One region of the Arthrobacter antioxidans genome, then DNA from elsewhere that is predicted to be linked to it. Evidence: riboswitches for the same ligand, from Rfam matches in the RefSeq annotation. Region 1 holds a riboswitch; each other region holds the start of a gene.

Region 1 (3,263 bases):
TCGCGCGCCACGTCCTCGTGCCAGGACCCCAGCTGCAGCCAGAGCGTTCTCGCGCCGACGTCGAGCGCGTCCTGCAGCACCGAGGGCAGGTCGTCGTGCTTGCGGAACACGTCGACGACGTCGGGCACCTCGGGCAGGTCCTTCAGCGACGCGTAGGCCGGCTGGCCGAGGATCTCCTTCGCCACCGGGTTCACGAAGTACAGGCGGTAGGGGGAGGAGGACTGCAGGTAGGTCGCGACGAAGTAGGACGCGCGCGAGGGCTTGTCCGACGCGCCGACGATCGCCACCGACCGCGCGCTCCTCAGTAGGTTCAGCCGTGCGGGCGCCGACGGCCCCTCCCAGGTCCGTTCGGGTGTCGTGTTGCCGGTGCTGCCGCTCATGCTCCCACTCCCACTGCCCGTGTCGCCGACGCGTCGTCGTCGTTCTCCCCGGCCGCTTCCTGCGGCAGGTCCTCGAACCCGGCGTCGGAGGCGTTCACCGCGATGTCCAGGGCCTGGTCCAGGTCCCAGAGGATGTCCTCGAGGTCCTCCAGCCCCACGGAGATGCGCACGAGGTCCTCGGGGACGCCCGCCGCGGCGAGCTGCTCGGCCGAGAGCTGCTGGTGCGTCGTCGAGCCCGGATGGATCACGAGGGTGCGGGAGTCGCCCACGTTCGCGAGGTGCGAGGCGAGCTGCAGCGACTCGATGAACTTCTGGCCCGCCCTGCGGCCGCCCCTGATGCCGAAGCTGAACACGGAGCCGGGGCCCTGCGGCAGGTAGGTCTTCGCCCGCTCATGATGCGCATGGGTGGGGAGCCCGGCGTAGTTGACGTATTCCACCCGCGGATCTGCCTGCAGCCACTCGGCGACGGCCAGGGCGTTCTCGAGGTGTTCGTCCAGGCGCTGCGCGAGGGTCTCGACCCCCTGCAGGAGCTGGAAGGCGGACATCGGCGAGAGGGAGGGCCCGATGTCGCGGAGCTGCTCGGTGCGCAGCTTGGTCAGGAACCCGTACTCCCCGAAGTTCGCCCACCACTGGATGTTGCCGTAGGACGGCACGGGTTCGGTCATCATGGGGAACTTGCCGTTGCCCCAGTCGAACCGGCCGCTCTCCACGATCACGCCACCGAGCGTGGTGCCGTGCCCGCCGATGAACTTGGTGGCCGAGTGGATGACGATGTCCGCGCCGTGCTCGATGGGGCGCACCAGGTAGGGCGTGCTCAGCGTGGAGTCGACGATGAACGGGACGCCGGCGTCGTGGGCGACCTTCGCAAGGCCCGCGAGGTCGGCGATCTCGCCGGAAGGGTTCGCGATCACCTCGGCGTAGACCGCCTTGGTGTTGTCCCGGATGGCGGCCGCGTAGTCCGCGGGGTCCGTCCCGGGGACGAAGGTGGTCTCGATCCCGAACCGGCGCAGCGTGACGTCGAGCTGGGTGACGGTGCCGCCGTACAGCTGGGAGGCCGCGACGATGTGGTCCCCGGCCTGGCAGAGCGCCGCGAAGGTGATGAACTCCGCGCTCATGCCCGACGCCGTCGCCACCGCCCCGATCCCGCCCTCGAGGGAGGCGATGCGCTCCTCGAACGCGGCGACCGTGGGGTTGCCGATCCGCGAGTAGATGTTGCCGTACTTCTGCAGCGCGAAGAGGTTGGCGGCGTCGTTGGTGTCCTTGAACACGAAGGACGTCGTCTGGTAGATCGGGACCGCCCGGGCCCCGTGGGTGGCGTCGGGCGTGCCGCCCGCGTGCAGTGCGCGCGTGCGGAAACCGAAGGAACGTTCTGCCATCAGGCACCTGCCTTGCTGGATTCGGACACTGCGACGGTGGGTCGGAGGTCGGGGTGGGTGCCGCAGGCGGCTGGGACGATGCTCATGGTTCCCTCCATCGTTCTGGCAGTAGCACCCTCATGCCGGCGCGGGGACGCGGAGGCCAGGGTTGCTGCGGCGTCAGTGAGCCAGATCTCTCGGCCGCTCGGGATGGTCGGATCGAGTCTGACACCGGGCGGGTGCAGAACCAAACCATGTGTCCCCGTGTGAGGCAGGGGTTGCGGCGACCTAGGCTGGAGGGATGGAGGAATGGAGATCGGCAAGCCGGGCGCAGGACCGCAAGCTGTGGCAGACGCTCTGGTACGTCGGCGCCGCGCTGACGCTCACGCTGGCCAGCAGCATCCTCGTGGCCCTGGGCGGCCTCGGAACGGCGGCCACGGACTGGTTCTACGTCCAGCAGGCGGTGCTGCTCTCGCTCAGTGCAGCCGGGACGGTCTTCGCCCTCCGTCGCTGGCGGGCGCTGCGCGGCTGAGGCGCACTTCACCTCCTGTTATTCAAATGTGACAGAAGTGACTGCTGTTAGGTATGGTCAGCACGTGCTTCCGCGACCGTGGGGCGCTCCTGGACGGATTGCCGAGCCCTGCCGTCGTCCCGGACTCGTTCGCAACCACGAAAGGCAGGGACGGGGGAACCACTAGTTCCACCGGGCGCGCAGGAGACCCTGCAGGCGCCCTCGGGGTTAAGCCGCACCACATCACCCACGGGTGATGTGCGCGGCCGGGTGACTCCCATCCGAACCCGACAGCTCACCCCGCAGGCATGGGAGAGGTATAGAACCATGTCACGAAACATTTCTTCAGCGCGCCACCGTGCCGACGTCGACGGCAGTCTCGCGCTGCAGGGCCTGTCCCGCGCCGCCAAGGCTCACGCCACCGCCGTAGGCCGCCCCGTCGCGATCGCCGCCGTCACCTCGGGCCTCGCGCTCGGCGCCGTGGGCACCGCCCACGCCGGTGAGTACACCGAGCAGGGCACGACGACGGCCCCCGCGGCCGTCGCAGCACCGGCCGCCGGTGCCGCAGCGACGACGCACACCGTCGTCGCGGGTGACACCCTGGGCGCCGTCTCGGCACGCTATGGCGTGGACCTGACCGCGGTCCTCACGGCGAACGGCCTGTCCGTCGCATCGATCATCTTCCCCGGCGACACCATCACCATCCCCACCGGCGGTGCCGCTGCGGCTCCGGCCCGGACGGTGTCGGTGCCCGTCGCCGCGCCCGCGGCGTTCGTGGCGGCTGCTCCCGCGGCGCCGGTCCAGCAGGCCGCTGCTGTCGCCCCCGCTCCGGCCGTGTCCACGGCTCCGGCCCCGGGCGTGCACCTGGCCTCCGCCGACATCACGCCGATCGCGACCTCCGGCAGCGCCGGCGGTACCCTCCTGGCTTCCGCCCAGTCACAGCTCGCCGCCGGTGCCGTCCAGGACTGCACCATCCTGGTCGAGAAGGCGCTGCGCGCCGCGGGCATCGCCGTAGGC
Region 2 (3,263 bases), 880 kb from region 1:
CCGGCCTCGCGGCGACACATCACCGCCGAACTGCTGATCGTCTTCGGGCTCTCGCTCGGGCAGTCCGGCGTGTACGCCGTCGTCAGCCTGGCGGACAAGCTCACGCGCGGGCCCCTCGCCGGCCAGACCACCACCCTGAACCCGGTGCTCAACGAGCGCGAGTACTTCGACCTCGCCTACCAGCTCCTGGACATCCTCTTCGCGCTGATGCCCGTGGCGCTCGTCCTGTTCCTGCTCAGCGGCCCCGGCGTCTCGGCCGTCCGGCGCCTGGGCCTCACCTTCGAGCAGCCGCTGCGCACCGTCGGTTTCGGCGTGGGCCTCGCCGCGATCATCGCCGTCGGCACGCTCGGGGTGTACGCGGGAGGCCGCGCGCTCGGCATCACGACGGCGCTCGTGCCGGCCGCGCTCGACGACTACTGGTGGACCATCCCGGTGCTCGTGCTGTCCGCACTCCGGCACGCGGTGCTCGAGGAGGTCATCGTGGTCGGCTACCTGTTCATCCGCCTGCGAGACCTCGGCTGGTCCACCCCCGCGATCATCATCACGAGTGCCCTCATCCGGGGCAGCTACCACCTCTACCAGGGGTTCGGGCCGTTCATCGGGAACGTGCTGATGGGCCTGCTGTTCGCCTGGTTCTACACCCGGACGCGGCGGGTCATGCCGCTCGTGATCGCCCACGCGCTCATCGACATCACGGGGTTCGTCGGCTACGCGCTGCTCGGGCCCGCCCTGGGGATCGGCGCGTGATCGGAGGCTAGATCTCGACGCGACCGCTGTCGGTCTCGAACGTCACCGACATGACGCCGGGCGTCCCGTTGGGGGCGATCCACTGGACCTGCACGTCGTCGAGCGTCTTCTCGACGTCCGTCCCGAGCCAGTCGGTCACACGCTCCGACGAGCCGGCGATGGTGAGGCACTCCAGCTTCACCGAGGCGGGCCGCGCCTTCGAGGGATGGAGGTCCTCCGTGCCGTCGTCCCAGCGGAGCAGATAGGGGACCTGGGGGTCCGCGATGAGCCCCTTGATGCCGATCTGCTGCCACGTGAGCTCCTGGCCGTCCGGGAACTTCCGGTTGCCGGGTACGGCGCTGCGTCCGAGGCGCTCCTCGAACGGTGCCAGATCGTCGACGGCGACGCACCAGCCCATCCAGCCGCCGCCGGCTTCGGAGCGGGCGCGGACGGCCTGGCCGAACGGGGCCTTGTCCGACGCCGGGTGGTTCAGTACCTCGACGACCTCCAGGTACTGGCCGTTGACCAGGGGGAAAATCATGTTGCGCGTGCCGAAGCGGGGGTGCACACCACCCTTCACCGGCTCCACGCCGAGCTTGGCCGAGATTCGATCGGCCGTCGCGGCAAGTCCATCGGGTTCGCAGGCATAAGATACATGGTCCAGGCGCATGCGGCTATCTTGGCACTAAGTGATCTGGGTCTCGACTAAGGGTTGCCTTACTCCCTGGGGCGTGTCGGGGGAGAGGGCTGGGACCGGATCGGGAGTGCTCCCGCGGGCCGCTTCACGGAGGGTCACACGGTTGCCGGATCCGCCCGGATCGGCTTACATGAATGCAGGTCATGAGTGCCAGCACACAGCCCCGGCTTGCTGGCCGGCAACCCTCCAACCGCGGTGGGGTGCCCCGGGTGAAGACCAGGTCCGGCGTCCCATCGGCGCCGTTCAAGCGCGGGCTCCTGCGGGGTCCGGTCTCCCGGAGCGGCGTCCGCCGGCCGGAGCATCGGACAGGCGGAGCCCCTGATCAGAGGGAACACCATGTCCAACGATTGGTCCTTTGAAACACGCCAGATCCATGCCGGCCAGGTGCCGGATGCCGTCACGGGGGCGCGTGCGCTCCCCATCTACCAGACCACCTCGTTCGTCTTCCCGAGCGCGGAGAGCGCCGCGAACCGGTTCGCCCTGACCGAACTCGAGCCCATCTACACGCGGATCGGCAACCCGACCCAGGAGGTCGTGGAGACCCGCATCGCGAGCCTAGAAGGCGGCGTCGGCGCCCTGCTGCTGGCCTCCGGCCAGGCCGCGGAGACCTTCGCGGTCCTGAACATCGCGGAGGCGGGGGACCACATCGTGGCCAGCCCCAGCCTCTACGGCGGCACCTACAACCTGTTCAAGCACACCCTGAAGAAGTTCGGGATCGAGACCACGTTCGTCGAGGACCCCGACGACCTCGGGCAGTGGCGCGCGGCGGTCCGCCCGAACACCAAGCTCTTCTTCGGCGAGGTGGTCTCCAACCCGCGGCAGGACGTCCTCGACATCGAGGGCATCAGCGCCGTCGCGCACGAGCACGGCATCCCCCTGATCGTCGACAACACGCTGTCCACGCCGTACCTGATCCGGCCCATCGAATGGGGTGCGGACATCGTGGTGCACTCGGCCACCAAGTACCTCGGCGGCCACGGCAACGCCATCGCCGGGGTCATCGTGGACTCGGGAAACTTCGACTTCGCGCAGGACCCCGAACGGTTCCCCGGGTTCAACACGCCGGACGAGAGCTACCAGGGGCTCGTCTACGCCCGGGATCTCGGGGTGGGCAGCGCGCTCGGCGCGAACCTCGCCTACATCCTCAAGGCCCGCGTCCAGCTGCTCCGCGACCTCGGGTCGGCCGTCTCCCCGTTCAACGCCTTCCTCATCGCGCAGGGACTCGAGACCCTCAGCCTGCGCGTCGAACGCCACGTGCAGAACGCACAGGCCGTCGCCGAGTGGCTGGAGGGGCACGACGGCGTCGAGCGTGTCACCTACGCGGGCCTGGCCTCGAGTCCCTGGTACGAGCGCGGGAGGAAGTACGGGCCCAACGGCACGGGGGCGATCGTGAGCTTCGACATCGCCGGAGGGCTGGAGGCGGGGAAGCGCTTCGTCGACGGCCTCGAACTGCACTCGCACGTCGCGAACGTGGGCGACGTGCGCTCGCTGGTCATCCACCCCGCGTCGACGACGCACAGCCAGCTCGGGGCGGAGGCCCAGCTCACCGCGGGCGTGCGACCCGGCCTGGTGCGGCTGTCCGTCGGCCTCGAGAACCTCACCGACATCCTCGCCGATCTGGATGCGGGCTTCCGCGCCGCCAAGGGAGCCTGACCGTTCGTGACCACCTACCCTCCTGCTCCGCTGCCCGACTGGACCCACGACGCACCGCCCCACGGGGACGGGCTGCTCCGTTTCGCGTCGATCGGTCCGCTGGTCCTCGAGACCGGGGGTGAGCTGCCCGACGTCCAGCTCGCGTTCGAGACCTGGGGCAGGCTGAACCGGGACGGCTCCAACGCCG
Region 3 (3,263 bases), 750 kb from region 1:
GTACGCGATCGGCGGTGGCGAGTCCTCGGCGCTGCTCATGGGTCTCGCCGTCCCGCGCACCAAGGTCCTGGTGTACGGGATCAGCGGACTGTGCTCCTCGATCGCCGGGATCCTCTTCTCGTTCTACAGCCTCTCCGGGTACAGCCTGGCGGCCACCGGGCTGGAACTCGACGCCATCGCGGCGGTCGTGGTGGGCGGGACCCTGCTGACCGGAGGGTACGGCTATGTGCTCGGCTCCCTGACGGGGGTGCTCGTGCTCGGGATCGTCCAGACCTTCATCTCCTACGAGGGCACGCTGAGCTCCTGGTGGACGCGCATCGTGATCGGCGCCCTGCTCCTCGTCTTCATCCTGCTGCAGAAACTCTTCACCCGGAAGGTCAGACTCACCTGAGGCCGCGGGGTCCCGGCGGCTACGCTGTGGCCCATGACTGTTCTCGTGTTCCTGGACCCGGCCCATGACGACGGCAGGGTGGTCGACGCGTCCCGGCCGCAGCTGATGGCCACCGACCTCGGCGCCACCCGCGGGGACGGCCTCTTCGAATCCCTGCTCGCCGTCGACGGAGCCCCCCGCAAGGAGCAGGCGCACCTGGCCCGCCTCGCGTCGTCGGCCGCCGCCCTGGACCTCACCGTGCCGGACGCCGAGGCCTGGAGCCGCGCGATCCGCACGGGCCTGCGCGAGTTCGCGGCGGCGGAACCGGACCAGGGTCACGCCGTCGTGAAGCTGATCGCCACCCGCGGGGTGGAGGGCGCCGGGCAGGCCACGGCCTGGGTGCAGGTGGCCCGCGTGCCGGAGGCCACCCTCCGGCAGCGCGAGACGGGCCTGAGGGTCCTCTTCCTCGAGCGCGGGTACGACAGCACCGTCGCCCAGCGCGCGCCCTGGCTGCTCATGGGCGCGAAGACCCTCTCCTACGCCGTGAACATGGCCGCCGTCCGGTACGCGAAGGCGCACGGGGCCGACGACGTCATCTTCACCTCCTCCGACGGCAAGGTCCTGGAAGGCCCGACGTCGACGGTGCTCCTCGCCCACGAGCGCGACGGCCGGAAGACCCTCCTCACGCCGCAACTCGAGAGCGGGATCCTCCCGGGAACCTCGCAGAGCGCGCTGTTCGCCGCGGCGAAGGAGCAGGGGTGGGAGCTCGGCTACGGGCCGCTGGAACCGCGCGACCTCCTCGAGGCCGACGCCGTGTGGCTGATCTCGAGCATCCGGCTCCTCGCGCCGGTGCTCTCGCTGGACGGCCAGGAGCTGCGCACCTCGACCGCCCTGACGGCCGAACTCACCGATCTCGTGGACCGCTTCGTGTAATCTCCGCCACAAAAGGGCGCCCTGAGGCCCTTCTGCTACGTCAAGTGTCGGTTTCCGGCACGTCCCGTTTTGACCCGATGCTCCGTGCTGCCCTAGCGTTTTGCCTGCAATCAAGAGTTCCAGCCCTCGGCCCTGGCCGGCTGGACAGCAACCCTCTCCCGTAGTGGGGTGCTCCAGGTGAAGATTCGGCCGCCGGGACAAGTCCCCCGGTTGGCAAGTACGGCGTCGTGCGGCCTGTCCCGGACCATTCCCCGGTGACGGCACCCGCACCCTCGCACAGCCCAGAACAGTGAGCGTGTCACCCAGCAGCCTGTCCCCCGTCGCCGTGATCCGGCGTCCCCCGCACCATCCCCCGTTCCCCGCGCCCCCATCCGGGCCGGCACTTCGAAGGACACCATGAACATCTCCCGCAAGGTCCTGGCGGCATTCGCCGTCCCCTTCCTCGCCCTGACCGTCTCCTGCGGCAGCGGCAGCAGCGAGCCCACCGAGACCACCGACGCCCTGGCCGGCAGCGACCAGCAGTCGCTCGACCAGTACACGACCGACACCACGACGCCGATCGACGAGATCGACGTCTCGGAGCTCGGCCTCGTCACCGACGGCACGCTGCGCGTCGGCACGCTCTCCGACGCCCCGCCGAACATCTTCCTCGAGGACGGCGTCTTCACCGGCTACGACAACGAGCTGCTGCGGGCCATCGGCGACAAGCTGGGCCTCGAGGTCGAGTTCGCGTCCACCGACTTCTCCGCGCTCCTCGCCCAGGTGCAGAACAAGCAGTTCGACGTCGGATCCTCCTCGATCTCCACCACCGCGGAGCGCCGCGAGAACGTGGGCTTCACCAACGGCTACGACTTCGGCTACATGGCCGTGGTCACGAAGAACGGCTCCTCCGTCACGGGCTTCGACTCCCTCTCGGAGAGCACCCGCATCGGCGTGGTCCAGGGCACCGTCCAGGACGACTACGTCTCCAACACCCTCGGCCTCGAGCCGGTGCGCTTCCCCGACTACAACACCGTGTACGCGAACGTGAAGAACGGGCAGGTGGACGCCTGGGTGGCCCCGTCGCAGCAGGCCACCGGCCAGGTGAAGGACGGCGACGACACCACGATCGCCGAGACCATCATCAACACCGAGAACTTCACCGCGTACGCCGTGAACAGCGACAACCAGCCGCTCATCGACGCCCTCAACGCGGGCCTGGACGCCGTCGTCGCCGACGGCACGTGGACCGAGCTCACCGAGGAGTGGTACCCGGACCGCGAGATGCCCTCCGACTGGAAGCCCGGCAGCAAAGCCGTGGAAGTAAAGTAGCGGTCCCTGCATGGATGCCCTCGAACAGCTCGGGAAGACCTTCTTCGACTGGGAGGCGATGGCGGCGGTCCTGCCGGACCTGCTGACCGTCGGACTGCCGAACACGCTCATGCTCGCCCTGGCGTCGGGGATCATCGGGACGATCGTCGGCATGATCCTCGCCGTCATGGGGATCTCACGCAACCGCGTGCTGCGGTGGATCGCCCGCATCTACACGGACATCTTCCGCGGGCTGCCCGCCGTCGTGATCATCCTGCTCATCGGACTCGGGCTCGGACCGATCCTCCGGGAGATCACGGGCAGCACGAGCCCGTACCCGCTGGGCATCCTCGCCCTCTCGCTGATCGCCTCGGCGTACATCGGTGAGATCTTCCGCTCCGGGATCCAGAGCGTGGAGAAGGGACAGCTGGAGGCGTCGCGGGCCCTCGGCTTCAGCTACGGCTCGTCGATGCAGCTCGTCGTGATCCCCCAGGGCGTGCGGCGCGTGCTGCCGGCCCTGGTGAACCAGTTCATCTCGCTCATCAAGGAGTCCTCGCTCATCTACTTCATCGGCCTCGTCGCCAGTGAGCGCGAGCTCTTCCGGGTGGGCAACGACGCCGCGAGCAACACCGGCAACCTGTCACCGCTCATCGCGGCCGGCGTGCTCTAC

What was found. A riboswitch is a leader RNA that binds a small molecule or an ion and turns the genes downstream of it on or off. The one in region 1 is predicted to bind S-adenosylmethionine.
Region 2: another riboswitch for S-adenosylmethionine. It lies ahead of MWM45_RS05480 (bifunctional o-acetylhomoserine/o-acetylserine sulfhydrylase); the one in region 1 lies ahead of MWM45_RS01610 (O-acetylhomoserine aminocarboxypropyltransferase/cysteine synthase family protein).
Region 3: another riboswitch for S-adenosylmethionine. It lies ahead of MWM45_RS15445 (ABC transporter substrate-binding protein); the one in region 1 lies ahead of MWM45_RS01610 (O-acetylhomoserine aminocarboxypropyltransferase/cysteine synthase family protein).

Annotation. Positions count from the first base shown of each region.
Region 1 covers NZ_CP095501.1:315,588-318,850, forward strand. The annotation lists gene MWM45_RS01605 (CoA-binding protein) at 1-380, opposite strand, end outside; gene MWM45_RS01610 (O-acetylhomoserine aminocarboxypropyltransferase/cysteine synthase family protein) at 377-1,756, opposite strand; SAM riboswitch class I at 1,848-1,952, opposite strand; gene MWM45_RS01615 (hypothetical protein) at 2,037-2,267, shown strand; cyclic di-AMP (ydaO/yuaA leader) riboswitch at 2,388-2,568, shown strand; gene MWM45_RS01620 (C40 family peptidase) at 2,574-3,263, shown strand, end outside.
Region 2 covers NZ_CP095501.1:1,197,605-1,200,867, forward strand. The annotation lists gene MWM45_RS05470 (CPBP family intramembrane glutamic endopeptidase) at 1-747, shown strand, start outside; gene MWM45_RS05475 (VOC family protein) at 755-1,396, opposite strand; SAM riboswitch class IV at 1,563-1,679, shown strand; gene MWM45_RS05480 (bifunctional o-acetylhomoserine/o-acetylserine sulfhydrylase) at 1,760-3,076, shown strand; gene metX (homoserine O-acetyltransferase MetX) at 3,083-3,263, shown strand, end outside.
Region 3 covers NZ_CP095501.1:3,349,265-3,352,527, forward strand. The annotation lists gene yjfF (galactofuranose ABC transporter, permease protein YjfF) at 1-391, shown strand, start outside; gene MWM45_RS15440 (aminodeoxychorismate lyase) at 425-1,303, shown strand; SAM riboswitch class IV at 1,412-1,529, shown strand; gene MWM45_RS15445 (ABC transporter substrate-binding protein) at 1,700-2,614, shown strand; gene MWM45_RS15450 (amino acid ABC transporter permease) at 2,625-3,263, shown strand, end outside.